Regions from separate parts of the Microbulbifer spongiae genome, predicted to be linked through region 2. Evidence: predicted binding sites of a transcription regulator. Region 2 holds the regulator's gene; each other region holds the start of a gene.
The links. Region 2 encodes PhoB, which activates phosphate uptake and scavenging genes when phosphate is short. Its sites were predicted from a motif close to TGTCATAAANNTGTAACA; they were not measured.
Positions count from the first base shown of each region.

Region 1: M8T91_RS07010 (beta-helix domain-containing protein) is a predicted target of PhoB. The motif match lies at 9,502-9,519, and genes of this name have one in related genera.
Region 3: M8T91_RS12300 (beta-helix domain-containing protein) is a predicted target of PhoB. The motif match lies at 2,540-2,557, and genes of this name have one in related genera.

Region 1 is NZ_CP098023.1:1,623,197-1,633,844, reverse strand. Features, by position in the region: gene M8T91_RS07035 (type II secretion system protein N) at 1-590, opposite strand, end outside; gene M8T91_RS07030 (FAD-binding protein) at 803-1,732, opposite strand; gene M8T91_RS07025 (electron transfer flavoprotein subunit beta/FixA family protein) at 1,732-2,481, opposite strand; gene M8T91_RS07020 (electron transfer flavoprotein-ubiquinone oxidoreductase) at 2,826-4,463, shown strand; gene M8T91_RS07015 (TonB-dependent receptor domain-containing protein) at 4,697-7,435, opposite strand; gene M8T91_RS07010 (beta-helix domain-containing protein) at 7,553-9,241, opposite strand; gene M8T91_RS07005 (DUF1285 domain-containing protein) at 9,675-10,238, opposite strand; gene M8T91_RS07000 (TetR/AcrR family transcriptional regulator) at 10,231-10,648, opposite strand, start outside.
Region 2 is NZ_CP098023.1:4,339,466-4,350,113, reverse strand. Features, by position in the region: gene recG (ATP-dependent DNA helicase RecG) at 1-438, shown strand, start outside; gene M8T91_RS18080 (dicarboxylate/amino acid:cation symporter) at 446-1,765, opposite strand; gene M8T91_RS18075 (chorismate--pyruvate lyase family protein) at 1,912-2,514, shown strand; gene ubiA (4-hydroxybenzoate octaprenyltransferase) at 2,550-3,392, shown strand; gene phoB (phosphate regulon transcriptional regulator PhoB) at 3,501-4,205, shown strand; gene phoR (phosphate regulon sensor histidine kinase PhoR) at 4,343-5,677, shown strand; gene M8T91_RS18055 (hypothetical protein) at 5,706-6,065, opposite strand; gene M8T91_RS18050 (DUF938 domain-containing protein) at 6,081-6,680, opposite strand; gene yaaA (peroxide stress protein YaaA) at 6,677-7,453, opposite strand; gene M8T91_RS18040 (DUF4265 domain-containing protein) at 7,599-8,078, opposite strand; gene M8T91_RS18035 (M48 family metalloprotease) at 8,150-9,442, shown strand; gene M8T91_RS18030 (putative porin) at 9,529-10,386, opposite strand.
Region 3 is NZ_CP098023.1:2,928,214-2,938,861, forward strand. Features, by position in the region: gene M8T91_RS12295 (beta-helix domain-containing protein) at 1-2,395, shown strand, start outside; gene M8T91_RS12300 (beta-helix domain-containing protein) at 2,772-4,019, shown strand; gene M8T91_RS12305 (beta-helix domain-containing protein) at 4,303-5,556, shown strand; gene M8T91_RS12310 (TonB-dependent receptor domain-containing protein) at 5,840-8,746, shown strand; gene M8T91_RS12315 (FecR family protein) at 8,762-9,748, opposite strand; gene M8T91_RS12320 (RNA polymerase sigma factor) at 9,804-10,319, opposite strand.

The sequences.
Region 1 (10,648 bases), 1.7 Mb from region 2:
CTCCTGGCACTATTTTGGCTGGCCCTGCGTGCTAGATTGGAATAATTTCTTATGGGAACATCCGGACGCCCATCCACTTCCGGATAGGTCAATTTCTCCATCCTGCCATTGCGACGAAGAACCACGTGATCCACCTCAACAGAATACAGCTCCGCCCCGCCCGGCAGGGCATCCCCCACATACAGGCGCTTTGCCGGTTTGCCCTTCTCGGCCACCAGGGCGCTGGCATTGCCCTTATTGCTACTGTCCAGCACACCGGAAAGCACAATATTCAGCTGGGTGGCAGGCAGGTTGGCGAGGTCAACTTCAGGGACAACCTCTTTTTTCTTGGTTTCCGCGAGACCAAAGAAAGGGGTATTCGGAATAGAGGCCGGCTGGGATACGTTCGCGTCGCGGGGTGTGCGTTCCGCCAACAGGGACACTTGCGGTTTGGCAGGCATGAACAGGGCGCCATAGGCAAACAGATTGCCGGACAGCCACAACAGGCCCACAGCGGAGGCTGCCATGGTACTTCTGGACAATGCCTTGCGCGGCCCACCCTGGCGAAACCTGGTGCCAATTGAGCCAACCGCTCGCGGTAACGGGAACATGGATATACCCACTTTCAAATCCAACTTTCTGAAGTAATTGGTTTTTGGCGTCTATTTTCTTGCTTCAGCCCGGTAAAGGCAACGCTCTCGCCCGATTAAACACGGAAAACACCCCACTCCTCCCACCCTGATAGCACGCTAGTTCCACCTAAAAACGGAAAAGGCGGCTTATCGCCGCCTTTTCCATGATTGGTCAGTATGGTCGTTAAGGATTACAGTTTTGCTTCAAGCTCGGGAACCGCTTCAAACAAATCCGCCACCAGGCCGTAGTCCGCAACAGAGAATATAGGTGCTTCCTCATCCTTGTTGATGGCTACAATCACCTTGGAGTCCTTCATACCCGCCAAATGCTGGATGGCGCCGGAAATACCGACGGCAATATAGAGATCAGGAGCGACGATCTTACCGGTTTGACCCACCTGCATATCGTTGGGCACAAAACCGGCATCTACTGCAGCGCGGGAAGCACCGACCGCCCCACCGAGCTTGTCGGCCAGCTTGTACAGCATCTCGAAATTGTCACCATTTTGCATTCCACGCCCACCAGAGATGACCACACGGGCCGCAGTAAGTTCCGGACGGTCGGACTTGGCGAGTTCTTCGCCAATAAAAGAGGAAACACCCGCGTCATCAGCCCTGTCAATGGACTCAATGGGGGCGCTACCCCCCTCAGTGGCCACGGCGTCGAAGGCAGTGGCACGGACCGACAGCACTTTGATGGTATCGCTGCTCTGTACAGTTGCAACAACATTGCCGGCGTAAATCGGGCGCTTGAAGGTATCTGCGCTCTCAACGGCAATAATGTCGGAAATCGGCTGCACATCCAGTAGTGCAGCGGCGCGTGGCAGCATATTTTTGCCCGTAGTGGTGGCAGAAGCCAGGATGTGACTAAAGTCTCTGCCCAGGTCGGCAACGAGCCTGGCAGTATTTTCAGCCAACTGATGCTCGTAAGCGGCATTATCTGCCAACAACACCTTGGAAACGCCGTCTACTTTCGCTGCCGCGTCTGCAACGGCGGCACAACCAGCACCGGCAACCAATACCGCAATATCCCCACCGATGGCCTTGGCCGCGGCAACGGTATTGCATGTTGCCCCCTTCAACTCGGCATTATCGTGTTCTGCAATAACCAGGATGCTCATCAGATTACCTTCGCCTCGTTCTTAAGTTTCTCTACCAGCTCGGCCACATCGGCCACTTTCACCCCGGCCTGACGTTCCGCCGGCGGCTCAACCTTCAGAGTTTTGGTGCGCGGAGCAATATCCACACCCAGCGCGTCCGGTGTGGTGATATCGAGAGGCTTTTTCTTCGCCTTCATGATATTGGGCAGGGATGCGTAGCGCGGTTCATTCAGGCGCAGATCCGTAGTTACAATGGCCGGCAGTGTTAACTCGACAGTTTGCAGGCCGCCATCAATCTCACGGGTAACCCGGACGATATCCTCCTCTACAACGACCTCCGAAGCGAAAGTGCCCTGCCCCATACCGGTCAGTGCCCCCAGCATCTGACCAGTCTGGTTGTTGTCTCCATCAATAGACTGTTTACCCAGAATCACCAACTGCGGCTGTTCCTTTTCAACAATGGCTTTCAGGCATTTGGCCACCGCCAGGGGTTGCAGCTCGGCATCAGTTTCCACCAGGATACCGCGGTCGGCCCCCAGTGCCAGCGCGGTACGAATTTGTTCCTGGCACGACTTGGGACCCATGGAAACGGCAACTATCTCGCTGACAACACCTTTTTCCTTCAGGCGCACCGCCTCTTCCACTGCAATTTCGCAGAAGGGGTTGATAGACATTTTGACATTGGCAATATCAACGTCAGAGCCATCCGCCTTGGGGCGAACCTTGACGTTGTAGTCGACAACGCGTTTCACAGCTACAAGAACTTTCATGGAAATCCCGTCTCAAATATGCGTTTTAACAGCCGCGACTGAAGATTCACATCGCGAACGGATATGGCGTTCCGGTCAAACAAGTGTTTGAACGGCGTGTATGGTGGCGGTTCTATAGCGTAAAATCAATAGCCAAATAGAAGTCGCGCCTGCCATTCATAAAATCTATTTCACAGGATAAAAACTCTTGCTCCCTCTCCCCAACCCCTTGAAATACGGCGTATTTGCCATAGCAAATGAGTAGTCATGCAATTGGTAGGGATGATTAAACGCCTATATAATCCGCCATCAATAGCATGGCCAAGTGGCCGTAAAAGTGGACTACAACCGCCGAGGAGAGTGCCGTGGAACGGGAGTCAATGGAATACGATGTAGTGATCGTGGGTGCCGGTCCCGCCGGACTGGCCTCGGCCTGCCGTATCCGCCAGCTCAACGAGAAAATCTCTGTCTGTGTAGTGGAAAAGGGCTCCGAGGTGGGCGCCCATATTCTCTCAGGGGCAGTCTTTGAGCCAACCGCGTTAAATGAACTTTTTCCCGACTGGAAAGCGCGCGGGGCCCCTCTCAATACCGAGGTCACAGGCGACGATATTTACGTGTTGCGCAGTGACGAAACCTCCATCAAGGTCCCCAACCTGTTTGTACCCAGCACCATGCACAACGAGGGCAACTACATTATCAGCCTGGGCAACCTGTGCCGCTGGCTGGCCGAGCAAGCGGAAAACCTGGGGGTAGAAATTTTTCCCGGCTTTGCCGCTGCTGAAATTCTCTACAATGCGGAGGGTGCCGTAAAAGGGATTGCCACCGGTGATATGGGCATTGGCATCAATGGCGAGCACAAAGAGGCCTATATGCCGGGTATGGAACTGCACGCCAAGTACACCCTCTTCGCCGAGGGTTGCCGCGGCCACCTGGGCAAGCAATTGATTGAGCACTTTAAGCTGGATGCTGACACCGATCCACAACACTACGGCATCGGCATCAAGGAAATCTGGAAAGTGCCCACAGACAGGCATCAGCCGGGTCTGGTACTGCACAGTGCTGGCTGGCCCTTGAACCAGAGCGGCACTCACGGCGGCGGCTTCCTCTATCATTTGGAGGACAACCAGGTTGTGGTCGGCCTGATTACCGACTTGGCCTACAGCAATCCGCACGTCGACCCATATGGGGAGTTCCAGCGCTACAAACACCACCCGGTGATCAGGCAATATCTGGATGGTGGACAGCGCATGGCCTACGGCGCACGCGCCATTGTCAAAGGTGGCCTGCAGTCCCTGCCCAAAATGACCTTCCCCGGCGGCCTGCTGATCGGCGACAACGCCGGCACCCTGAACTTCGCCAAAATCAAAGGTAATCACACGGCAATGAAATCCGGCATGATCGCCGCTGAAAGTGTGGCGGAAGCCATTGCCGCTGGGCGTAACAATGCAGAGCTGACCAATTACAGTACCAAATACCGTAATAGCTGGGCCTGGAAGGAGCTGCACCTGCAGCGCAACTTCGGCCCGGCCCAGCACAAGTGGGGCAATATCCTCGGCTCTGCATACGCATTTGTGGATATTAACCTTTTCAGAGGTAAACTGCCCTGGACACTACACGACGCCAATGCCGATCACGCCCAGTTGAAACCGGCAGCGGACTGTAAAAAGATCAATTACCCAAAACCCGATGGCATTCTCAGCTTCGACAAGTTGTCTTCCGTGTTTATCTCAAACACCAACCACGAAGAAAACCAGCCCTGCCACCTGATTTTGAAAGATGCCGAGGTTCCGCTAAATCACAATCTGCCGATCTACGACGAGCCGGCGCAACGCTACTGCCCTGCCGGTGTGTATGAAGTGGTTGAAGATGCCGGCGGGAAACGTTTCCAGATCAACGCGCAGAACTGTGTGCACTGCAAAACCTGCGACATCAAAGACCCCACCCAGAATATTGTGTGGGTAGCGCCGGAAGGCGGCGGCGGGCCCAATTATCCGAATATGTAACCTGTGTTGTTCATAGAAAAATGGCGCACATAAATACTGCGCCATTTTTAGTTGAGATCAGCACTCACAAAAGTATAAACAGCTCGACAACCTTCTGTGGGGCGATCAAATTTAAACTTTATTGGCAATTAATTACTTAGCAAAGCTGATCTTTGGCAATGTATAAAAATGCTGCTAAAGATAAGTCCTGTCCCAGTTTGGCAAAGTTTGTTAATGATAAAGTCAGATACACATTAGAACTTGTACTCTACACTGAGTGCAAAATTTTTCCCAGGCGCTCGCTCAAATACGGTCACCCCATCCCGCTCAATCTCTACCGACTGGTCAAGCAAGTTTTGCATTTTTAGCTTAACTGTCACTTCCTCAATGGGATACCAGAAATAAGTCATGTCTAAGGAGTGAAAAGGCTGCTCAAAAGCATCGGGAGAACCCAGTCGACCCGCAAGGTATAAGCGCTCACCAAACACATTATAACCCATAGTTGCAGAATGATTACCATCTGGAGAATCAAATCCTACCAGTATATTAACCACATAATCTGATGCTCCAGCCATAGATCGAACATCATTGGTAGGTGAATCCGCTTCAACACCTGCAACCAGCTCAGCATCTTGTACCGTAACGTTACCTTGCAGGAAGAAACCATCCATGGTCTCCCCAAGAAAACTCATGGTCTTCAAGCCCTCAAGCTCAACACCTATAAGTTCGCCAGACTTGGCGTTTATGATCTCACGCCCAATATCTGTATCACTCGTTGCCTTCTCAAAAAACTCAATTGGATCAGTGATTTCTTTGTAGAAAGTAGAAACTGTCAGGCTGTCTCCGTTACCGAAGAACCATTCGGCACGGATATCAAAACTGGTTATTTCGGATGGGCGAACACTAGAATTGCCACTAACGCGTTCACCGGTAATAGGATCAAGGTATACGGCATCGGTGATCTCGCGCAGATCTGGACGAACCGCTGTTTGCGATGCCGCGAGACGCAGCTGGAAAGTCTCAGCCCAAAAATCACTCATATACGTAAGAGAGAGAGCCGGGTAAATTTTATCTTCTCTAAATACAGAGTTGACCAGCTCTTCAGGGTCAGTAGTGACCTGAGGTTCTTGTATAGTGTAACCATAGGGGTTCCAGTCCAGCGCGACCTGATTATAATCCTCCCAGCGTGCACCTGCAGATACGCGCCAGACTTCATTATAGGTCCAATCAACTTTACCGAAGACTGCGTCGGTAGTCGTAGCGGCGATATAGCTCCTATTGTCAATACCCGCACGCACAAGGCTGTAGTTATTTTCGGGATTGAGTATGTTTTCATCACTGAAAACCGCATCAAGAGGACCTTTTAGTATTGCATCATCAGAAACTTCTAAAATACCCAAACCAAAGCGAGTCTCTTTATACATTCGACCTTTTTCTCTGTAGGCATAACCGCCACTTAACTCGAGCACAGAAGCACTGAACTCGATGGGTAGAGTTGCAGTCCAGCCATAGCTGCGGACCTCATCTTCAAGTTCAGTAAAACGAAAGCTCGCACTACCGTTATTCATGCGTATAGAAGAATCGAGAACCTCCCCGGTAGCTGGGTCATTATCGGTAAAAGCCTGAACAACCACTTCGTTAGGAATATCTGTAGTTGCTGTCGAGTCAGAGAAATACCAGTCTAACACCAACTCCTCAGGCACCCAGTTCAACATATTGCCAAACGAGGACTTGGTTTCCCCACCAATTGAGTGGGTGCCTTTTAGTTGATTAACAAAAAGCTCCCGTTCTTCATATCGTATTGAGTAATCTCTAAACCCAGCGCCATCCGACTTGGAAGAGTTCTCATTGAAGAAATCTTTTATATATGTCGTATCATCAGTATTTCGCAGAAATAAACTAGTCAGTCCAATAGTGTGCTCAGCAGAGTAACTCACGCCGACATTCAAGCTGCCTGTGATATCAACTGTTGATGTAGATTCCATCTTAATACCGTACTGTTCTTTCGGATCACCGTAGATACGCTGGGTGGTTTCCCCCTCTCGCCACCTGCTCTTATAAGAGCCACTGGCTAGGAATCCCAGCTCCCACTTGTCATCAATATTAAAGCGATTGCCTACGCTCGCCCTAATGTCTGAGTCAGGGTTAGTGGAGTCCTCTTCAATCGCGATATCCCGATTCAACTCTAGCGCTAGATTTCGATTCAAACTCTCTGCCGCTGCACGAGCCTCTCGTGGAGATGAATATACATTTCCCTCCGCAATCAGAGTATTGCGAATACTGTTGACATCTAAACGTCCCAAGAAGCGATCAAGCGCTGCACTGAGTTCTTTAGGCATAGCCCGAGAGCCATCATCGGTACCGAACACATCGTCACCCCCACCAGAATAACTCAGAGCTTCTCCATCAGTTTCACTATTAAAGCCAATGCCAACTTCCAGTGAATATGTAAGTTGATCTGGAATATCCTTAGTACGGATATCCACGTTACCTCCACCAAAACTCGCAGGCTTATCCGCTGAATAACTTTTTTGCACAACGAGAGAGTCAACCACTGAAGTTGGGAAAATATCTAAAGGAATAACGTTTCGCGTCAAATCTGGTGACGGAACCGCTGCACCATTAAGAGTGGTACTAGAATATCTCTCTCCTAAGCCCCGAACATACACAAACTTGTTATTTACTAATGACAATCCCGGAATTCTTCTTAGAGCCGCAGCCACGGTAGAGTCGCCGACACGGCTAATCATTTCCGAACCCAACATATCGGTCAGAACTTCTTCTTCAAGCCTCTCATTGAGTAGTGTCTGTGCAGAATCTTGCAGACGCCCTTGAATGAGTACTTCCTCGATTGCCGGAATACTAATGTGCGGTTCTGAAGCGGTAGGAATGTTATGCTGTTCTTCCTGTGCATAGGCATTAGAGACAAACGAAGAGACCGCGGCAATAGCCAGTACCAGCGGCGCTCTTTGAAATATTTCATTTTTAATCATTACTCAGTCTCTTACAGTTTCTGACTAATAAGGTAGTACAATGAAATAGGACGCCGACTCCATCAGCGAAGGCGGCGCTCAAAGAAATCAGGATATAATCCTACTGCATCACCTATCTTAATTGGCGATCCAGAGATTTTTATCCAACCCTACAGCCCAACCTCGGGTCCAATCGAGATTCGCCTCGCTCTCACTCAGGGCACCCAAGTACGCGCGATTGCCTTTTGGAGTAATGGTAATCGGAACATCATTTACTACCATGTCCGCAATGTTCACACTAAAGATTGGCAGAGTTGCACCTTGAAGAACTTGCAGGTTAGTACTTGTATTTGCAGTTGGGTCAACCGCACCCGTAACATCTGCAAAAATATTTTCGTTGGCAACAGCCCACGCTTGAATAGTTTGACCACCAGGAAGTGCATCACCATTAGTCTTTTCTTCACAAACAAAGATATTCGACTCAAGAACAATATCACCATCCTCTGCGCCCTGCAGAGTCTCTTCATTATCTATGCGCAAGCAGTAGTTATCGTTCAAAGATTTGGTGTCTGCAGCATTGAAAGTAGCCACAACCATAGAGTTTATTACAGTTGGGAAAATGGCCTCACGGAAACGCCAGCCTGCACCCGGATCGTCAGAACCATCAACCGGAGAAATAATACAGGTTAAGCCATCGATTGTTGGGCGGCTATTGAGGCCGCGAGCAATGAAGTCTTGGATAGTATCGTCGTCTTTACTTGAATAGCTACCAATACCATCAGACTCGATACAGTTTGCACCTTCTGACTGGCCCTGAATGACCAGAGAGTTGGTAATAGTGCCACGATAACCTTCATCAATATCGATACTGTCATCGTTAACAAACATGGCAACATAGTTAGTCATGTTTACAGCGCCACCGAAAAACTCAACCCCATCATCTTGAGTAGAGTAGGCTTGAATATTTTCCAGAACTGTACCAGAGCCAACAGCACCAAAAGTAATACCATTCAGTTCATTACCTGGCACTACATCAAACCCTGTGTGTTTTACACGAAAATAACTCAGCTTGCCTGAGTTATCAGCATTATTCTCTCCACCATAATTTGATACGGCATCACCAATGAGGCCCTCTACGTCAACATTACACTCACCGTCAGCCATTGCCAGATCACCATCATCTACAGATCCAGTGTATTCACATTTATTAGTGACCCCGAAACCATTGACAACCATCCCACCCCACTCACCAACGGCTTCCGGATCAGAGATCTCACCGTTCACATCAGATAACGAGGTAACAGTAATTGGCGCGCTTGAAGTACCCACCGCAAAAATCTGAGAACCGCGGTTAATCACCAGTGATTCCGCGGCGGAGTTAAATGCCACTGTAACACCTGGCTCAATAGTCAGTTTGGTACCATCACCGCCCTGGGTGATACCAGCTGCTTGCATATCAGCGTGGGAATCGTAGTTTTGACCAATTACTAAACTCCCAATAAATACATGAGCTCCGCCGTCAGCCAAAGTGGCCAAAGTGGCCAAAGTGATATCGTGCATCAAAGGGTTGCCAGCATCTACGAAATCACGCTGGTACTCACAATTACCTTTTGACTCGTTGTAGTCACCGTGAACAATAGTGCCATCCCCTTGTTCATAGGAAGCACAAGGACCATCATAGGAAGTTACGGGTGTGTTTGTTCCCCCGCCGGTGTTTGTCGAATTGTCAACAGTGGTCGGTTCAATATTAATCCCACCACTATCACAACCAGCCATAAGTGCTGCAATGACAGCAACCAGCAAAAGCCTATTCTGTACGCGCTTCATGTTTCCCCCTACAGGAATCTCACCCATTGATATGGGCAGCTCATAAGCATTGAGAGGACTGATAACCATCAAACCAAACAACACACTTTTTGATTGCCCGAAAATTACGTTTGCTTTTTCACCTAAGTGATATGAGCGCGGAGGAGTGTAGAAACGCCATGTTGCGGATTTGTTAAATTTTTATATTTTTAGTAATTTTTCCAATAAAAACACATAGGCTTGCATTTTTTGAACTTTTTGTTGCATAAAAACTTCAGTAATGCTTCAAATAAATGAAATGACAACAGGGTAATGCCTGCTTTTCCCGTTATAAACACAAAATTTAAATGGGCAGCGGTAAAGTCAGGGTGGGATCTTTCTTGAGAAGTGAAGAACTCATGCAAAAGCCCAGAGTCAGCGAAATACTGCCTCTCACTTTATAAATAGCATAACATCAATTATAAGAACCGAGTAAATAGTCTTTACTGGCACTCCGAACAAACAGTTTTCCGGTACCTTCGCAATCATTGTTATCCTCTTCAGCCCAATCGACTAACTGGTAGAAGACATCACGGGAGACCCTCGCTTGAAGACCACCGCGAACTTCCAGATAAGGGATTAGTCGGGAAGGGGTTCCGAACTGCTGCAAGCGCCAATTAGATCCTTCATCCAGCGCAATAACATCACCCACATTGGTGGTAAACAACAACGTCTGCGCATCGCCATTCGCATTGCGTGCCACCTGAGTCGCTACAAAAGGCACGTCTTCTACTTGAATGCGCATCTTCTCCACAGGAGTTACCAGAAAGTACTCCCCCCCTTCCCGCTTCAAAATCCCGGCAAACAACTTGACCAGTGATTGGCGGCGGATCTCGCTGCCCTCGTGTATCCATCGGCCGTCGCGCTTGATGACCATATCCATATCGCCGCATAAATCTGGATTCCACCGTTCAACCGGGGGGTGTCCTTGAAACGCCTTCTGCAACGCCTGCAACTGCTGGAAAAGTGGTTCAGCCAAAGGACGGGCCCGCGATGTCACCAGAATGGCTGGTTTCCTGGGGCTTGCGGGCAGAGATATCGCCGATATGGACACCCACATCCATAATAAACTCCATCAGGCCCTCTCTATCCTCAATCACATCGGCGAACGACTTGGAGTGGTAAAGCTCTACAGCCCCCTGAACCAAAGCCCAATAGGTAGAGTAGTAATAGTAAGCTGGCACCCTCTTGATCATGCCCTGCTCCATCCTGCGCTCAAATACCCGGTTCAGTGCAGAGGCAATGGCATTGCGGATTGTATGGAGCTCGGCGATCATCTCAGGGGCCTGGTTCAGGGCGATGATCTTCTCTTCCAGGCGCTGAAAGAGTCGATCCTTGCCGGGATCAGCCATACGGGACTCAAAGTAGGCCCGAGCCGGTGCAGCAATA
Region 2 (10,648 bases):
GTGGCAACCACCGTGATCGAAGTGGGGGTGGATGTGCCCAACGCAAGCCTGATGATTATTGAAAACCCGGAACGGCTCGGTCTGGCGCAACTGCACCAGTTGCGCGGGCGTGTCGGGCGGGGTTCCATCGCCAGTCACTGCGTGCTTTTATACGGCAAGCCACTGTCGAACAATGGCCGTGCGCGTCTGCAGGCCCTGCGCCAGCACAGTGATGGCTTCGCCATCGCCGAGGAGGATCTGCGCTTGCGCGGGCCTGGTGAGATTCTCGGCACCCGCCAGACCGGTGAGATCCAGCATCGGATTGCCGATCTGCAAAGGGATGCCGGGCTACTGCCGCAGGTACAGAGGATTGCTGCATCCCCGGCACTCAATCAGGAAATACGGCGCCTGCTGATCCGGCGCTGGTTACAGAACAAGCCCCGTTTCGCCGAGGCTTGATGGAAACTCAATGGGCGCCGATGGTATTTTTAGAATCGCCGATGCCCACGCTGTCGTAGTTAGCGTCGTAGAAAATCTCCTCGTCCAGGGCGCCTTCACTTTTCGCCACTACACTGCTCACTACCGAATCACCGGTAATATTCACTGCAGTGCGCACCATATCCAGCAGGCGGTCGACACCGATTACGATGGCAATCCCCTCCAGTGGCAGCCCCACTTGCTGTAGCACCATACCCAGCATAATCAGGCCGACGCCAGGCACACCGGCAGTACCGATGGAGGCCAGGGTCGCCGTGAGTATCACGGTCAAATAGCCGATCAAGCCGATCTCCACACCGAAGAACTGGGCAATAAAGACTGTGGCCACTCCCTGCATAATTGCGGTGCCATCCATATTGATGGTGGCCCCAAGCGGGATAGTGAATGCCGCTACCTTGTTGTCAACACCCAGGCGCTTTTCCACGGTCGACAAGGTCACCGGGATGGTGGCGGCCGAAGAGGCGGTGCTGAAGGCGAACACCATGGTGGAGCGCATCTTCTTGAGCAGCTCCAGCGGATTGAGCCCACTCAGCAGTTTGAGAATCAGTGAATAGACACCCAGAGCGTGTAACAGCAGGGCCCCCAGCACAACCAGGAAGTACTTCCCAAGCTGCACCAAACCTGCTAGCCCCAGATCTGCAAAGGTCTTCGCCAACAGGGCAAAGACCCCGTAGGGAGCGAATACCATCAACACCCCGACCATGCGCAGGACAACACTGTTGAGGTCATTAAAGAAAGCGGCAATGCGCTGCCCCGGTTCACCACAGCGGGAGATGGCATAACCCATCAGCAGAGCAAACACAATGATCTGCAGCATATTGCCCTCGGCCATGGCTGCCACCGGATTGGTGGGGAAAATATTCACCAGCACCTCGGAGAGTGGCGGAGGCTGTTTTGGCTGGAAGACGGCAGTTGCCTGTGCCGCTGCCTCGTTCACACCGACACCGGGCTGAAATACCAAAGCCAGGCATAAAGCCAGGGTGATAGCTATTGCCGTGGTGATCATGTAGAGCAGAATTGTTTTACCCGCCAGTGGCCCAATGCGGCTGCCTTCCGATAGGGCGCAGGCACCGCTGATCAGGGAAACCAACACCAGCGGTACCACCATGAGTTTCAATGAGGCGATAAAAATCTGGCCGACGATATCGAACAAGCCTTCGGTGAGGTAGACATTAATCGCCTCGTTGACCCCGGCCCCCGGGAACCCGCTCATACTGAGCGTATTAAATAACAGGCCAAGGGCAATACCCGTAACCATGCCTATCACAATTCTGGTAGTAAGCCCCATAGCAAGCTTCTCTCTGTGTATTCGTTGTTTTCAATGCTTTGCCCACTATATCCATTGATACCACGGGGAGCAAAACTGCAACGGGAGGGGGCCAGCCGTTAACGGGCGAGGTACAATGCTGCTTTTTCCAGATTGCGGAGTGATCGTTGTACCAATCCCCGTTTGTGCCCACTGGCGATTGGCATGGGCAGTTGCTTGAGCCGGCCCACCCTCAGCCCCCACAGGTGCTGTTGCCCTGGCTGGAATACCCCGGTTCGCTCACTGCCGCACTCAAACGACTGAGCCGGGGGGATTTTCGCGTGCAGGTATTGAGCCAGTGCTGGCAACTACCCCATGCGGAGGAGTGCCGCGCACTCAATTTGCGTACACACAGCCGAGCGCTAGTGCGCGAAGTGCTGTTGTACGGTCTCGGCCACCCCTGGGTCTTTGCACGCAGCATCCTGCCTTTGCGCAGTCTGCAGGGCAAATCCCGCAACCTGCGCAGTCTGGACAATCGGCCGCTGGGGGAATTGCTGTTCAGCGAGCCCGGCATTCGCCGTGGCAATATGGAGTTCAACCACCTGACACGCAACCCCTGCCTGCAACTGGCAGCACTCGATAGGGAGAGTGACAATGCCTGGGGGCGCCGCTCCACATTCTGGCTGCGGGACAAGCCACTGCTGGTAGCCGAGACTTTTCTCTCGAGCTTCCGGCCCGACGGGCCGCCCAGCGGGGCCACCGCATCCAACGACAGAGAGAATCCGCCTTGATCAGCGAATATCTTGCACGGCGCTGGCCCGCTGTGATGCCCTACTGGCAGCTGGCACGTATGCACAAGCCCATTGGTATACTGCTACTGCTGTGGCCCACCTGGTCCGCGCTGTGGCTGGCCGCCGGCGGTTGGCCTGGATTGCACCTGTCAGCCGTGTTTACGCTCGGGGTGATCCTGATGCGCGCAGCTGGCTGTGCGGTCAACGACTTCGCCGATCGTGAAATTGATCGCCATGTGAAACGCACAGCGGGGCGTCCGCTCGCCACCGGCAGTATCTCCCCCCGTGCGGCTCTGGGGCTATTCGCCGGACTCAGCGCTGTGGCTTTCGGGTTGGTGCTGACTACCAACACACTCACGATAACCCTGTCGCTGCCGGCCCTGGGGCTCGCTTTTTGCTACCCCTTTGCCAAGCGTCACACCCATCTGCCGCAGGTAGTCCTGGGGGCCGCTTTCAGTATGGGTATCCCCATGGCTTTTGCCGCGGTCAGCGGCGAAATCCCCCCCCAGGCATGGCTGTTGTACACAGCAAACCTGTTGTGGACCCTGTGCTACGACACCTTCTACGCGATGGTGGACCGCGACGACGATCTGAAAATCGGGGTGAAATCCACAGCAATCCTGTTTGGCGACATGGATAGGGGTTTGACTGCAACCCTGCAGCTATTGGTATTGATCGCTCTTTTGTTCCTCGGTCAGCGCTTTGGATTGGGCACCGTCTATTATTTGGGTTTGGTCGCTGTGGCGATACTCTTCACCTACCAGCAGTGGCTGATTCGCAAGCGGGAGCGGGATGCCTGTTTTCAGGCTTTTCTCAACAATAACTGGGTGGGTTTGGCTATTTTCATGGGTATATCAATGCAATACCTGCTGAATTAGCCCAGCATTGGGAGCCTGGGGGCGATCGTCATATATTTGTCATACTATTCCCGTTTAATCCCCGGCGGTGATGGGAAATCCTGACAACAGAGCGGAAATAGCAGACAAATGCATAGTAAAACGATCCTGATTGTCGATGATGAGGCCGCGGTGCGCGATATGCTGCGGGTGGCACTGGAAATGGCGGATTACCGTTGTCTGGAGGCGGAGAATGCGCGCGAGGCCCACGCTCTGGTTATCGACGAAAAGCCGGACTTGATTCTGCTGGACTGGATGCTGCCGGATGTGTCCGGGGTGGAACTGGCCCGGCGTCTCAAGCGCGACGAACTGACCACTGCCGTGCCCATTATCATGCTCACCGCGAAAGGCGAGGAAGATAATAAAATCAAAGGGCTAGAGACCGGCGCGGACGACTATATTACCAAGCCCTTCTCCCCCCGCGAACTGGTGGCCAGACTGAAAGCGGTGTTGCGCCGCGCTGGCCCGGCCACTCCCGAGGACCCCCTCAGCGCCGGGCATCTGGTACTGGACCCTCTCAGTCACAGGGTCACCATCAAGGGCCAACCGGTCGATATGGGCCCCACCGAATTCCGCCTCCTTACTTTCTTCCTCTCCCACCAGGAGCGCGCCTATACCCGCACCCAGCTGCTCGACCATGTCTGGGGTGGTAATGTCTATGTGGAGGAGCGCACCGTGGACGTACATATCCGCCGCTTGCGCAAGGCCCTAGCACTGGACCGCCACGACCGCTATATCCAGACGGTGCGGGGCACCGGCTATCGATTTTCTGTGCAAACTGTTGAAAAAGTGTGACAATTTCACCGGGCAGACACTGGTGCCCGCGGAATCCCCACCGATACGCCCATTGCTCAGCGGGCGGATTTCCAGAGGTGATTCAGTTGGGGAGGAAACGATCCCCCCTGTTGTCCGTTTGGTAACACGACTTGGCTATGTTTGATCGCAGTATTGGCGAGTTTTCGCGTTTTGTCCTTATTGCCCTGGGCTGCATCATCCTCGGTTTCATCTGGGGCAACTGGTCGATTGCCCTGATCGCGGGCCTGGCTGTCTATCTGGTATCGCTGTTGTGGCAGCAGCATCGCTTCAATCGCTGGCTGGCCGGTGGCCGGCGCGGCCCGTCGCCCTCCACCTTTGGCATCTGGGGGGAGATCTACGACGATTTCTACCGTATACAGCGCCGCCACCGCCGTGAAAGACAGAAATTGCACGCCATGTTGCGCCGGGTACAGGACAGCACCAATGCCCTGAGAGAGGGCATAGTGGCGTTGGAGAACGGCGATAATCTGGCTTGGTGGAACCCCGCCGCCGGTGAACTCCTCGGCCTGCAGGCCAGTGATACCGGGCAGTCGCTGGTCAACTTTGTGCGTGACCCCGGCTTTGTCAGTTACATGCACAGCGACGCCAGCGGAGTGCGGGAGCCCCTCACCCTGCCAGCCCCCGGCAACGAGGCCCTCCTACTTCAGCTGGAAGTCACCCGCTACGGCCAGAATGAAGCACTGGTCATTGTTCGCGATATCACCCGCCTGCGCAATCTGGAACAAATGCGCCGCGATTTCGTCGCCAATGTTTCCCATGAACTGCGCACGCCCCTGACCGTGATCACCGGCTACTTGGAAACCCTGCAGGGCAGTGATGTGGCACCGCCACCCTGGCAGCGGCCATTGGCACAAATGGAGGAGCAGGCCGCGCGCATGGCGGCACTCGTCAACGATCTGCTGCTGTTGGCGCGCCTGGAGACCTCTGAGTGCAAGATTGGTGATGTGCCGGTGGATGTAAGCGAACTGATAGGGCGGGTTGCGCGGGAGGCGCGCAGTTTTAGCGGCGGTCGCCACAAGGTCTTGGTACAGTGCGAAACCGACAGCCGCATCCGTGGCGACGCCGGCGAGCTGCACAGCGCCTTCGCCAACCTGGTGCTCAACGCCGTGAAGTACAGCCCGGCGGGGGGGACAATCCAGCTGCGTTGGTGGCAGGACCGTCGTGGCGGTCATTTTAGTGTACAGGACCAGGGCATCGGCATAGATCCGGTACATATTCCCCGATTGACAGAACGCTTTTACCGGGTCGATCCCGGTCGTTCGCGGGGCAGTGGTGGGACCGGGCTGGGATTGGCCATCGTTAAGCATGTATTGCTGCGCCACTGTGGCGAGATGAGCATAGAGAGCACCCCCGCTCAGGGCAGTACCTTCACGTTGCACTTTCCCGAGCACAAGTTGACCGCAAAACCCGTCCCCACACCGAAAGCCAGTGAAGAGATGGCCAACACCTAGCGCGGCTTTCCCTGGCCACAGAGAGCAATTACTTCAACTCTTCCAGCTTCACCTGCTCGCCATTTTTCGTGTAGGTGATGTTGTCGTCATCGCCAACCGGAGTAGCCTCCCTGCGTAGAACCAGGTGATGGAGTTGCAGGTCTGCGTCGCGCAGCAACAGGTGCTCATTGCCGTTATCATCGGTGGGTAGCGGTTTACTGCCCAGCACGGCATCGCGCAGGGCGCGCAGGCGGGGCACATCCCGGTAGCGATTCAGGTCGTTGGACAGGCGTGTTTTTATGCGTTCACTCTCGTGCAGGGCGGCGGCGGTCTCGCGATATTTGGCAAAAAAGAACACAGCGCCAATGGCACAGACGACAATGACCGATATTTCAAACCACGCAGGCATAGTGACTCCTTGATATTATTCTCTGCGCCAGACCACCAGTTGGTTGTTGGCCGGCAGGTAGTTTAACTCTTCGCGCCCAAACCCCGCATCTGCAGCCAGTTGATCCAGCCACTCGAGGGCGCGAATACCACTAAGGGGATTGCGCGCTTTCAACCAGCGATCAAAATCAACATTGCCGGGTCCGATAAATGCCCCGTCAATTTTCATGGGGCCGTAAACAATCAAAAGCCCGCCAGGCTGCAACACCGACGGCAACTGTTGAAAAAAACGCTCCACAGACTCCGCAGGCATAATATGCAGGGTATTGGCGGTAAAAACCGTGTCGACACTCAGCGCTGGCCAGGGCGTATCGACATCCAGGGCCAGGGGGTCACACAGATTGTCGGCAGGAGCGCTGGCGAGCCAGGCGCGAACCCCGGGTAACATGTCCTCCCGCTCGGAAGTCTGCCACACCAGGTGTGGCAGATGTGGAGCAAAGTAGACCGCGTGCTGGCCGGTACCACTCCCCACTTCCAGCACCCGCTGACGATCCGTCAACAGGCGGCGCAGGTGCTGCAAAATTGGATCCCGGTTGCGGGCACAGGAAGGGGCATCCGGAAGCGGTAAATTCCTCATTCCACCCGGTCCCGGATAAATATCCAGTCGCGCTGGGTGGACATCTCCGGGCTATAGCGATACCCAGCCACAGCAAATTCCTTAAGCGCCACTGCTTTTTTTACCCGATGATCGATGGCCCAGCGACTCATCATGCCGCGCGCTTTCTTGGCAAAGAAACTGATCATCTTGTACTGGCCGTTTTTCAAGTCCTTGAAGTGCGGTGTAATCACCTCTGCATTGAGCGCGTCGGGGTGAACTGATTTGAAATACTCATTGGAAGCCAGATTGACCAGCTCGCGGCTCTTCAGGCGGTGCAGCTGTTCATTAAGGGCCAGGGTTATTCTGTCTCCCCAGAACTCGTACAGGTTCTTGCCGCGGGCATTTTCAAACCGGGTACCCATCTCCAGGCGGTAGGGCTGCATCAGGTCCAGGGGGCGCAACAGGCCATAGAGGCCGGAGAGCATACGCAGATGCTTTTGCGCATAGGCAAAATCGCGCTTGCCCATGCTTCCAGCCTCAAGGCCGGTATACACATCGCCTTTGAAGGCAAGCAGGGCAGGGCGCGCATTCCGGTCGGTGAAAGGCCGCTTCCAGGTCTGGAAGCGATCATAATTCAGAACACCCAGCTTGTCGGAAATCTTCATCAGGCTGGAAATCTGCTGCGGACTCAAAGCCCGCAACCGCTTGACCAATGCCGCGGATTCCACCAGGAAATCCGGCTGGGTTGTATCCAGCGTGGGAATATCGCTTTCATAATCCAGCGACTTGGCTGGAGAAATCACTATTAACATCGGATACCTTACATGTCTCTGCTATGCGGTCCGCCCCCGGTGCCTGACTGGTGTCCCAAGATAAACCGTAGCCCGTTATCCGGTCGATTCGCCTGAAAACCTCGCGCCTTCAACCCCTGGGTAAAGACTCTGCCGGCTTGCGGACCTACCCGGGTTTTAGAAAATCCTGCCACCAGTTCAACGGCGTCTGACCATCTTTGGGGTCGTACACATTGCCGTAATACCAGACACTGTCAGCTCCATCACAAACATTGTTAAGGATTTTCTCAATCTTGTCGAAGCCACAGCTAACATGAATGCTGTACACCAGCACCCGAGGCTGTTCAAGGTCCAGTTCGCCGCCCAGCTTTTCCAGTTGCGGAGTCAGCCGATCTGACAGCTCTGCGCTGTCTGTGCGACAGAAAATCCGGATCGCTAGGTTGCCCGAGCGCTTGATCAATTCAAACTGCTGGGTGTCACTGTCCACCTGGATACTATCACCACTGGCAATACCTTTGACAAAAGCCGGGGAGCGCACCAGCTGACAGCAGCCCGACTCATTGATCCGTACCTGCAGGCGCTCCAGCACCGGTTCGCCATCGGGGTTGGTGCCTGCGAATAACTCGATGACCTGAAGTGCCGCCATAGCCTCTCTCTTCCCAGACTGTGTACAATGGGTGATCTTGGAACACCCAGCATTATACAGGGAGACAGGCAATGATCCCGCGGCACCTTAGCTTCTCCGCTTTCACTGCCATCGCAGTGCTGGTAGCGGCTGTTGTCAGCGGCTGTGCTGTGAACCCGGTCACCGGGGAAAAGCAGCTCTCGCTGATCTCCGTTCAACAGGAATTGCACCTGGGACAGGAGCAATACCCCATCAATCAGCAGCAACAGGGTGGCCAGTACACGATTGATCCCCACCTGCAGGACTATGTGAGCAAGGTGGGACAAAAGCTGGCACGGGTTTCAGACCAGCCACAACTGCCCTATGAATTTGTGGTACTGAACAATGCCGTACCCAATGCCTGGGCCCTGCCCGGCGGCAAAATCGCCATCAACCGCGGTCTTCTGGTACTGCTGGAGGATGAGGCCGAACTGGCCGCCGTTCTCAGCCACGAGATCGTTCACGCCGCTGCCCGGCATTCGGCCACTGCCCTGTCCCGGCAACAGCTGCTCGGCACCGGCCTTGCGGTTCTCGGTGCTGCCACCAAAGACTCGGCCTACGCCGACCTGATTTCCACCGGCAGCCAGTTGGGCGGCTCTGCCTATATTGCGCGTTACGGCCGCAGTAATGAGCTGCAGTCCGATAAATATGGCATGCGATACATGGCCGCCGCCGGCTATGATCCCCAGGGCGCCATCCGCCTGCAGCGCAAATTCGTGGCGCTATCCGAGGGCCGCCAGACCAATGGGCTGGCGGCCCTGTTTGCCAGTCACCCACCCTCGCAGTTCCGGGTCAACGCCAATATCGAACACAGTCAATCACTGCCAAAAGGGGGGGTAACCAATCGCGGTGCCTATCAAAAGGCGATCGCCCAGCTAAAGCGCGATGCCCCCGCCTACAAGCATTACGACCAGGCACTGCAAGCCGCAGGCAAACAGCACTATGACGATGCACTGCGTCTTGTGCGCAAGGCACAGCAGCAACAACCCAGGGAAGCGACTTTCTTCGCCCTGGAAGGGGACCTGCTGGCGCAGAAGAAACAGTATGCAAAAGCCCGCAGTGCCTATGATCGTGCGGTTGAGAAAAACCCCACCTTGTTTTCCCACTGGCTGAAGCGTGGCATCGCCAGTGTTGCGCTTAATGATTATACCTCGGCAGAGCGGGACTTAGGCCGTTCGCTGCGTTATCTGGATAGCGCTTATGCCCACTACTATCTGGGCGAGGTCTATGAGCAACTGGACAATCCCCAGAGTGCTTACAAGCACTACCAAACGGCTGCCGGGGCGGGCGGGGAGATCGGTTTTAAGGCACAGGCGCGGATGCAGGTGCTGACGGGAGATGGGTAACTTTATAATCCCGATATTGCCACTATTTAATGAGGTTGCCGGTTTATAAAAAGGGCTATCAACAATAGCCCTTTTGTTGCATAAACTTACAGTTGAACAGTTAAGCCCAACTCGAACTTATCAACATCAACGTCGGCATTTGCAGCCATAGCAAAGGCTTCATTACCAAAGCTACGAATATTCAAACCATCGGAAAAAACAGTGCTGTAGGCCGCCTCTACTGCAACATTGCGACTGAAGAAGTGAGAGAAGCCCACCTTGTAGTCGTCATTTTCATCCACTGTAACGCCAAAAGCTGTATTCCGCGTGAAGTAATAATCCGCACCAATTTGCCAGTAATCATCCCCTTCATCAAAGTTGGCATAGGCAAAATCTGCAGTTAAGTATTGATCATTACCCAGGCTGGCAAAATACTTGGAGGAAAATACGCGCACGTCAAAATCATCATCTGCAGCAAAATCAAAACCGATATAATCGGAGCCGCTCAACTGGTGATTATAACGAGCCTCAATAAAAGTTTCTTCATCAGAGTCTCTATCAGTATGAGACAACTTCAGCAAAAAGTTAGGTGTAAACAGGTAGCCAAGAGAAACCGTATTGATATTGTCGTCATCAACTTCAGTTAAATTAGCACCGAAAACCAACCCATTCCCGGCAAAATACTCACCGGCAACAGCAAAGTTATCCAGATCAAAACTACCCACATCGTAGTGGAGGTAGGCCGCTGATATGTTGCTGGCTTTATTAATATATTCAAACTCTCTCAGAGGCCCCAGGGCCTCCTTGCCATCGAAGTAGTAAGTGGTTTCAGCGCTTAGCTGGTTGCCATCATTGTCATCAAAATCCAGATTGGAATATCCAACAGTAGTAATAGAATTGTACTCCTCTGCCGTAGCAGTAGCCGCGAGAAGCATCAGGGGAAGAGCAGCGAGCTTGAATCTCATGACAAAATCCTTCATTAACGATAGATCCAAATTGGGCTGCGGATTGTAACAGAAAATTCATTGTCCGCAACAACAGTAAATTACAAAAAATCTGTAAATAAAAATTTTGCGGAAGTAGAATGAAATGGGGGGCAAGTTGAATGATTGCTAATTTCAGGTTAAAAAATTACAGGCTGTAATCTCCTGTAATTCTGTGTAAGTGGTCAAGAATAAATTTTCTTATAGAAAAGGTTTGGTGTTATATATTTTTATTTACAAATTC
Region 3 (10,648 bases), 1.4 Mb from region 2:
TGGCGGTGCAGCGAATATCGACTGGCTTCTGGTTTCGGACGTCAAAGACGACCTGGTCAGCTGGGCGAACGGCTATCGCGGCACGCTGCAATATGCCATTTTACAGCCGGGGGACGAGTCCAGCGGCCATGCCCTGCTGGGCCGCAATAATCCCGCAGACCACAACGCTTCACCGCGCTCGCGCCCGGTTATGGCGAATATCCTCCTACAGGGCGCGGAGAGTTCGGATAACGCCATTTTGCTGGAGGATGGCTCCGGTCTGTTGCTCTACAACTCCGTAGTGACCGAGTTTGCCACCTGCCTGGATATCGATGACCCGGCCACCTCGGACCTGCAGTTCAGCGACCCGCTGGAAATCTATTTCGACAATGTGGTGCTGGATTGCGGCCGGACCGTTCCAGATGAAGACGAACACGGCGGGCGCGATTTTGCCGCCGCCACCCAGGGGCTCAGCGGTGTGTACGAAGTGGCTGCGGTACTGGACAGCAACTTTGTCGCCACCGGTGGCGATATTCCCGACATCGACACCGGGATTGATCTCACCCTGGCCGGCGACGCCGCCCGCTACCTGAACGCCAATGTGGGCTACCTGGGCTCTGTACTGGACTCCCTGGACGACTGGTACCAGGGCTGGAGCGACTCTGTGGCGGTATTGCTGGCCGCCGAATGTGACTATAAAGCCGTGCTGGAGAAGGATTACCTATACGAAAAATCAGGAAGCGTATATAAAGTCTGCGGCCTGCGCGGCACAATTACCGAGGACTTTATCATTACCACCTTTACCGGCGAAGACCGGGTGGCTATTGAAAACGGGCACCAGGTGAATGAAGAGGTCTATCCGGGGTATTTTCTGGAGCGGGACCCGGCACCGACCCTGTGGCTGATAAACGGCCTGGTCAGGATCGGTGAAGGGCACCTGGCCATTACCGACACTGCCCAGGTGGCGGCGATGAAGGCCGATCCGGTAACCCTGGGAATGGAAGCTTCCAGCATTGTGATGGTTACCAAGGGCGGCGGCCTGCATATTACCCGCGGCGGCGCCCTGGAAGTGATTGGCGATGTCAGCCTGACCAATACGCAGCGCGATGGGGATGCCGCCGGACCAGTCAATTTGATAGGTCTTATTCCTCCTACATCAGGTTTAACTATCCCCGTAGGCTACCCCTGGAATGGGGCGGCGGGTACCTGGGCCGGTTTGATCATCGATGGTTTTGCCCGCAACAACCAGTGCCCGGAGGCCATGGCGGAACCCGGCAGCCGTGTCTGTAATATCCAGGGGGAGTACGGCTACCACGGCGGTTATGATGACAACCACGGCAATGTGAATATTGAAAATCTACATCTGCTGCAGGGCTCGCTGCGCCTCAACAGTGTCGGCCGCGGCGGTAAGATTGAGAATCTGTACTTTGGTCTGGGGGATTTAAGTGGGATTCCCCGTACACCCGCGGCCTGGGGCAGTGAGAACGTTGGCCGCGCGGCGATTGATATTAATGGCGGTGTGGTAAATCTGCGCAACGTCCAGATTGCTAATTCAGTACCTGGCTATAGTCTCCGCTGGAATCATGGATACCGGGGCACTATGCAATCTGTTTATATTGAGGACTCCGGATTTACCAATACTTTTAGTAGTTCTCAAGTGGAATTTTTCAGCACTCTTATGCAAAAAGCGGGGACATGGTATGACTATCCCACGATTTCCGGGCGCAGTGGCGAGCCAGATGCACTGCCGCGTTCCATGCCCACTATAGCCAATCTTGCCTTACACAGAGCGGATTCGCTCATGTTTTATGACCCCACGGCCCCCAGCGTTACAACAACGGCGCTGGAACTTGGCAGTGGGAGCGGCTTGTTTTTACACAATAGTATTGTTGGTGTTGACAAATGGACTGATATTGATTTTCCGGGATTTTTTGGTGTCACTGCTGTGGTTGACCAATGTATCTCTTTTGGTGAGGGCGTCACACCACTACTGGGCGAGGGTATTATTTTTGATCAAGTGGCCTTTGCCTGTAAGGAAATGTCCCAGGACCCAAACCTGGCGAACCAGATTGACAATCGCTTTCGTACTCAAGCAGTCAATAACCAAACCGGTATTGTAAGTAACGCCTCCACTATTTCGCTGCCGAGCCAGGCGACTAGTGATATTTATTATTCTGACTGGGTGTTTGGTGCAGAACAAGAGTCTTCTTTTGAAGAGATCGACGGTGTCAACTCGTTTGGCGAGTGGCGCCGTCTCTATCCGGCAACCAATTTGATCAATCTGGGTAAGGCCGATCCCGACTATTCCGAATCAGAGCCTGCTGATATGAATTTCTTGATAGACAGCCCCTTCTTTGGTGCCAGCGACTATTTTATTCCCATCAATGCCGGAGAGGAAATTCCCGGGGAAGATTAATGGCGCCTTCTTAACAAGAACTTCCCAAAAAGGCCGGCAATTGCCGGCCTTCTTTTTGCTTGCGGGGCAGCCATACAGCTTTATCCGGTTGTGGTGATCTCAGTCGATTATTTGTAATACTATAGTCATTACCCACCCACTTTTTGTTATAAAAATTTAATGTCGCAACCGAAACTTTTTTCCGCCTCTGAATTTCTTTTTATTCTTTTTGGTTCTGTTTATTTTTTTAAAATAAAAAAAGAATCTAGATATTATGATTGACTGACATATGGCGCGTTTAAATTGTCATGGCCTGGCAGAGTGATAGCAGCCGGGAGTGGTAAACAAAGCGATATTTATCAAGTTATAATTTAATGTCCAGTAGGTGGAACTTGTGATGAAAAAGGTAATGACTTCCGTTGCACTGATGGCTTTGGCTTCAGTTTCTTATGCGGATACAGATTTGGGTCTCGATACAGTTTGCAACTCTAATGGTACCTTTCAAGGTACAGTAATCTTTAATGGTGCGACTTATTTGCGCTGTGATCTGCCGGCCTCTATAGCGGTAAACGATACGGTCGTGCTTGCCAAAAGCAGTGCTACACCACCCTTCCTTCCGATTGTATGGGCGCTGCCCGGTATTGTTGTGGTGGGTAATGGCCAGCTCCAGAACGCCAATCCCAGCACGGTGGATAAGACTGTACTGAAGATTGAGGCGGGTGCACAGATCGCCGGTGCGGTAGACAGTAACTCCGCGCTGGTTATTACCCGCGGTGCGCAGATTGATGCCCAGGGTACTAATATTGATCCCATCATATTTTCCTCTATCGATAACGATATAACTGGTTCCGGTGAGTGGGGCGGTTTGGTGCTGGCAGGGTATGGTGAAAGCAATGCCTGCCCCAGTGCCAACGGGCAAGACCTGTGTGAAATGGAAGGTGTTGCTTCGGCCTTTTACTATGGTGGCGGAAGGTACCTGGACGAAACCATGAGTAGCGGCAACCTGCAGTATGTGGTAATTGCCGAGGGCGGCCATGAAGTGGCTATAGCCAGTGAAATCAATGGTCTGACGCTCTACAGCGTGAACAGCAGCACCAGTATTAATCATGTACATATTCACAATAACCAGGACGACGGTATTGAGTTTTTCGGTGGCGATGCCGGAGTTGAGAACCTATGGCTGACTTGTAATCAGGATGACAGCGTGGATTGGGACGAAGGCTACCGCGGATCTCTGAACAATGTGAGTATTGCCCAGGGAGACAATGCCGACCACGCCTTCGAACTGGCCAACAACCCGGACTCCGAAACTGCCGCACCCATTGCGCGCGGTGTTGTTACCAACGTCACCGTTGGTTTTGTGGGCAGCACCGCCGGCTCTACCGATGTTCCCCTGAAGCTCAAGGAAGGCACCGACGCCTACTTTGAAAATGTGGAAATTCTCGGCTATACCGGACAGGCTTGTAACGACGCCGTCAGTGCTATTAGCAGCAGCTCTACCACCTTTAGCGGCAATGTCTTCAATACCATGGAATACGATTGCACCCGCGTTATCGATAACACCAGCTATATGACGCTGCCGGCCTCTACCTCAGCTACGGGTTTTAGCTCTGCCTCCTTCTGGAATGCCCCGAGTTGTGATTAAGCATTCAGATCTGTTGAGTTTTACTTCTGCCAATTAGATGGCGTGTTTTGTAAATTTGGGAAAAGCCGGCACCTGCCGGCTTTTCTTTGCGTCTTATGCAAAGACACCCCGGCAACCACAACCCCCCCGATTTTCTGGCGGGATTTACTGTTTACTCTTGGGGCGATGTATCCGATCCAGACAATGAGCGAGACGCAATAACTGTTTGCATTGATTAAATATACCCAGCAATTGTGCTGCTTGAGTTTTTTATTGTTCTCTGTTTAGTAAACCTGTGGAGTTTATGATGAAAAAGGTAATGGCTTCTGTTGTTCTGATGGCTTTGGTTTCAGTTTCTTATGCGGATACAGATTTGGATCTCGATGCATTTTGCAACTCTAATGGCACCTTCCAAGGTATTGTAACCCTCAATAACACGAATTATTTGCGCTGTGATCTGCCGACCTCTATAGCGGTAAACGATACGGTCGTGCTTGCCAGGGACAGTGATCTAGCCCCCCTCTTTCCGATTGTATGGGCACTGCCCGGTATTGTTGTGGTGGGTAATGGCCATCTCCAGAACGCTAACCCCAGCACGGTGGATAAAACAGTACTGAAAATAGAACCGGGTACTCAGATTGTTGGTGCGGTATACAGTAACTCCGCACTGGTTATTACCCGCGGTGCGCAAATTGATGCCCGGGGTACCCCTAGTGATCCCATCGTATTCTCCTCTATTGACGATGATATGGCGGACACCAGTGAGTGGGGCGGTTTGATCTTGGCAGGTTTTGCTGAAAGCAATGGGTGCCCCAGAGCTAATGGACAGGACACTTGCGAAATGGAAGGTCTAGCTACTCCCTATTACTATGGTGGCGGAAGGTACCTGGACGAAACTATGAACAGCGGTATTCTGGAGTATGTGGTGATTGCCGAGGGGGGCCATGAAGTCGCTCTTGAAAGCGAAATTAATGGCCTGACGCTCTACAGCGTGAATAGCAGCACCACAATTAATAATGTGCATATTCACAATAATAAGGATGATGGTATTCAGTTCTTTGGGGGGGATGCCGCTGTCGAGAACCTGTGGCTGACTTGTAATCGCGATGATAGTGTGGATTGGGAAGAAGGCTTCCAAGGATCTCTTTCTAATGTCTTTATCGCTCAGGGTGATGATGCTGATCACGCCTTCGAACTGGCCAGTGGGTCGAGGATTTTTTGGCCCGGTAACCGAACGGCGCGTGGCGTTGTTACCAACGTAACAGTTGGCTTTTACGGTAGCTCCTCAGGTTTTACCGATGTTCCCTTGAAGCTCACATGGGGTACCGATGCTTATTTCGAAAATATAGAAATTAGTGGATATACACAGAATTTGTGCAACGATACCGTTCTTGCTGCCAGTACCAATCCAGATCGTATCTTTGCATTTAACAACATGCAGTACGATTGCACCCGCGTTATCGATAACACCAGCTATATGACGCTGCCGGCTTCTGCTTCAGCTACGGGTTTCAGCGTTGCCTCCTTCTGGAATGCCCCTACCCCTAGGTGTGAGTAATGAAAAGCCCCCGCAAGTTTTGCTCTACATCTGGCAGCTTTATCCTGTGCCTTTTTTGACCCGCCACTACCCACACAACAAGAGAGGCAGACCGGGCTATTTGCGCTACCGCAGTGGTCCGGACCTGTAACTACACAGTGGGTTTTGCTGAGCTGCGGGCCCGCCTTGTCATACAATGGTAATAACCCTCTGAGAGCATCGGCAAGCTAAAAATCAAGAATTGCTGATTAAGCGCTTGCCGGGGTACTGTCTGAATACCATTTCTGTTCAAGAATACGGGTTATTGCGGCGACTTGGTCAATTACTGGCTGCCTGGGGCCTCCTGCTGTCCCTATGGGTTTTGGCACTGCCGGTACCCCAGGTTATAGCCGCAGCACAACCCTCCGGTACTTTCGAGCCAGGTAAGCCGCTGCCGTTATTGACCGTGCTGCAAAACCTGGCGGATGAATATCATTATCAATTGGTGACCGATCCATTACTGGTGCGGGCTCAGCAGGTGCCGGTACCTGTGCAGGGCACCAGTATGGAGTCGCGTCTGGGCGCGCTGCTCAGCCCCTTTGGGCTGCGCTATGATTTGATCGAGCGCACTCTGGTGGTGTATCGAGAGAAAGCGGCCATACCCTGGGAGGATGAGCCCCGCCCCTACTCCGGGTATTCCGGGGCGATTGCGGAAGTAGAGGTCAGTGCCCAGGCGTTGGCACCGACTCAGGCTGGCAGCCTGGGTTATGGCGGTGAGCGTTATATGGGCGGAGCGGACGCCAGTATCAATTTCAGGGAAATGCGCTCCCAGGGGATTACCGATCTCGCTTCTGCATTTGAGTTGGTCTCCGGCGTTAAAATGGAACAGAACCGCTACGCGGTAATACGTGGCTTGCGCGGGCGCTATCAATCCGTCCGTCTCAATGGGGCGGTGCTGCCCAGTTTGGAACCCTCCAGCCAGCGGGTGCCGATGGATATCTTTCCGGTGGAGATTTTAAGCCATGTGGATTTACATAAATCGGTGCTTGCCGATGCGCCGGGCAATGCCAGTGCCGGTGTTGTTAATATTGAAACCCGGCGCATTTCCACCGAGAACACCCTGAACCTGGTTGCCGGCAGCGCCTATACGGGCGGCACCACCGGCCAGGCGGTTTTGCGCGGCTATACCGGTGATCGGGATTGGCTGGGTTCACTGGACCCACAGCGCAAACTGCCAACGGCCATTGCCGGGGGCGCTCACTATGGAAACCTGGATCATTGGCCGGAGGCCGAGCGGGAGGCGGCGGGAGAATCAATACCCACCCACTATGCGCTCACCAAAGGTACCGCAGGGATGGATGGACTACTGAGCCTGAGTGGTAGCTATCACTGGCAGCAGGGGGACCATCACTGGGGCGTGAGTGCCTCCCTGGGGTATGAAAACCGTTGGCAGCAAGTGGACCAGCAATCCCAGGTTATGAGCCGGCGCAATCTTGTTTCAGCCAACGATGAACTCAAAGAGGTATACCTGGCTAGCGAAACTTCACAACACCGCAGGCTGGATAACCAGATCAATGCCAATACCCTGGTGGCATTCGCCTATAGCTGGCGAGACACACAGCATATTGGAGCCAATTATCTGTTGCTGAGGCAAAGCTCCCTTTACAGCGAGCAGATTAAAACCCAGGAGCCCGGTTCGAGCTATTTTTATGCTGAACCGGAGCGCCTGCGCAGCCTGCACCACTGGACGGGTAAGCAGGTATGGCTGGGGCAGTTTTATGGCAGCCACCTGATTGACTCCAGTGCGCTCTGGGATCTGCAGTGGCATTTAACCTCGGCGAGTTCCCGCTACCTGCGCCCTTATGAGGTTGACTTTCAGTATCTGCGTCCAGCACCCTCCCTATCCTACCGCTTCGACACCAGCAGCAGTGGTTTTCAGGTGAGCTGGGAGCAGATGCAGGAGGAGAGTTTTAGTAGTGGCATCAGTGCTGTGCGGGACTGGTCTCTGGATACCCTGTCTGGCGATATCAAGGTGGGGTATGAATTGTTGAACAGTCTTCAGGACGGCTACTTACTGGAATATATTTTTACCCCCAAGGGAGATATAGATTCAAGCTGGAAGCTGTTGGAGCAGAATGATCCCGCAGAGATACTCACGCCCGGAAATATTATTGGCAAACCCGGTGCCGATGGTTTCCTCTTAAATGATCCCATACACATTAATATGAATTCTGCAGCATTAGATGGTAACTTTTACTGGGCCAAACGCAGAAATCGTGCCCACTACTTGCTGGCGAACAGCTATTGGAATGAACACTGGACGTTTTTACTGGGAGTGCGGCACGAGCGGGAAACGGTAAAGGCGGATTTCTGGGATCTTGCCCCGCAAGGCTGGGTACCCTTGCTTGACGAGGGGCACAATCTATATTCCGCAGCACTCAATTATATTCCCTCTGGTTTGCGCAACCTGCGTTTAGGATACAGTGAAACCGTGGTTTGGCCCAGCGTTAACGAGCTGATGCCGAAACGGTATGAGGATGTTGATTTACGTATCCATGTGACGGGCAATCCGTATTTACAGATTGCACAGGTCAGGAATTGGGATCTGCGCTGGACCTACAATAACCGCGACCGGGATTTCGAGATGAATTTCCTGGCCTTCCACAAAGATATTGACAATGCGATTGAAGGTGTTTTTTTTGACCCTGTGCGCAGAGCAGATGCCATATTTAATGTTTACAGTTATATAAATACCCGCGCTGCAAAGCTTTACGGTTGCGAGTTGGAGATGGATTACTCCAGGGTTATGGGCAACACCCATCAGTTCACTGTGGGAGCCAGTTATTCCCATATGTATTCCGAGGTGGAAATTCCCGAAAGCTTAGAGGCTCAGACCGGCAAAAGGCCCCTGCAAGGGCAGCCGGAACACCTGGTGAATCTGCACCTACAGTACAACCACCTGCCAAGTGAACAGCGTCTCTCCTTAAGGTATAAGCACTCTGGGCGCGAGCTGTTTATTGTCAGTGACACCCGCGATGTACCCCATGTATACCGAAACAGCTCCAATAATCTTTCTCTGAGTTATTCCCTGCGCTTTATGCCCAATCTCCATGGGGTTATCTCTGTAGAAAACCTTCTTCAGGACGAACACCGCTACAAGCAAGCAGGCCAACTTTTTATGGGCTATAAAGAAAACCGAAAATTTCGGCTGCGTATCTCTGTAGATTTCTGATTCCTGTTATACCGTTTAAGGAGTTTGTTCCTCTGAGCTTTCCAATACCGTATGCGACCCCTGGTGTTGAATTTTCAGGTTGTGCAGCTTGGCTAAAATCTGGATATTGGTATCGATTTTTTTCAGATCGAAACTCCCACTGACCAGCAGGCTTCCAATCTCGTGTCCTTTGGTGGTTAGGGGGGTATCGGTAAAGCGGTTAAATTCTACCAGGAGATCCGAAAGCCGCTGATTCTTCACCTGGATATATCCATCTATCCAGCTTTTATAGTTGGCCAGGTCGAAAGTCTTTATGGCACCAGTACTGTGCTCGGTGATCCTCAGCATTTCTCCAGCAGCCACTACAAAGCGTTTTCTTGTTTGCTCAAGTGGATTAACGACGACTTCACCTTCAAGAACGGTTAACTCGGTAAATCCATATCGCTGATCCACGTTAAAGATAGTCCCCAGGGCACGTATGGATGCCTGGCGGGATTCTACGACAAATGGACGACTTGGGTCCTTGGCAACAGAGAACTGGGCTTCGCCGTTAAAAAGACGAATGCGCCTTTTTCGTTCGTTATAACTCACTGCCACCTTGGTTGTGGCACTGAGGTCCAGGATACTGCCATCTGTGAGTTTTTGCCTACTCACCTGTTTCGGTTCCGTCTGATATATACGTTTGATTGTTCTTTGTGTATTTGAGTTATACATAATGGTGGTTGTTATCACTAAAACTAAACTTGCGGCAATTGCCAGATACCATGGGCGCATGGGTGTCTTTCTGGAAGTTAACCGCTCCCTGTGACTGGCTTGCTCGATTTTCAGAAGTGCCTGCGCAAAACTCTGATGATTCCAAATACGCTCTATTCTTTGAGCCAGTGCCCTTCTCACTGGGCTCTCGTGCAGCCAGCCTTCAAAATCCTTGACTTTTTGTGGGCTCGCTTGCTCCTTAGCGCCGTGGATAAACCAGGATAATATTGCTTGTTCTTCCTGTGGGCTGATTGGAATTTCTTTGTTCATAGTAACCTTATCTTCACAATTTAACCGTCCACTACGTGGATCAAATTCTTGAAGGTTAAAAATGTTGCGCCATATTCTGCTCAATCATCTTAAGCGCCCGATTGAGTTTTTTTTCCACAGCCTTTACGGAGATATCCATCTGTTCAGCGATTTCGATATTGCTCTTTCCGTACAATTTACGCATAACAATAATATTTCGAGTTGTTACCGGCAGCCTGTTGAGCAGCTTGATAAACATGGCGAGGCGCTGCTGGTTATCCACTCTCTCCTCAGGCTGTGGATCCTGACTGGTAATATCGTCGCTCAGTACTTCCATCGTATAGGCATTTCCCCGCCGCATACTGTCATTGATGAGATTGATAACGACGCGGTACAAATAACCTATGGGATTCTCGAGTTGTTCATTGTTGCTGATCTGCCGGGTTAACCGGGTTACGGCCTCCTGATAAATATCTTCCGTTTCCTGTGTGTTGCGAACTCGTTTTCTGATGAAATTTAATATCTTCGGTCTTTCTTCTGATAACGCCAGAAAGACGCTTTTGTTGGCAGCGTCTGGTTGATTTATCTTCACGTGACTTCGGTAACCTATCTGACATAAAGAGCGGTCTTATCCCTGTGCCTGCTGCTATAAGGCAAAGACGTATGAGCCTGGACTTTGCGACATGTTTTTTTGATTTCAGGTGACGTTACTAGGCAGGCAGGAGGGAAGCCTACCCCGCTCCCAGAACCGTATGAGGCATGGGTGCCGATACGCGCATGCAGGGAGCAGGATCTGCTTTCCTTCCAACCCGGTAGTTATATTCCTTTCTGGTGCATGAATCGAAGTGCACAGAGAAAGACACCGCATAGCCAATACCCAAGTGATTCCACTTGGCAAACCAACCGTACACTCTCTCAAAC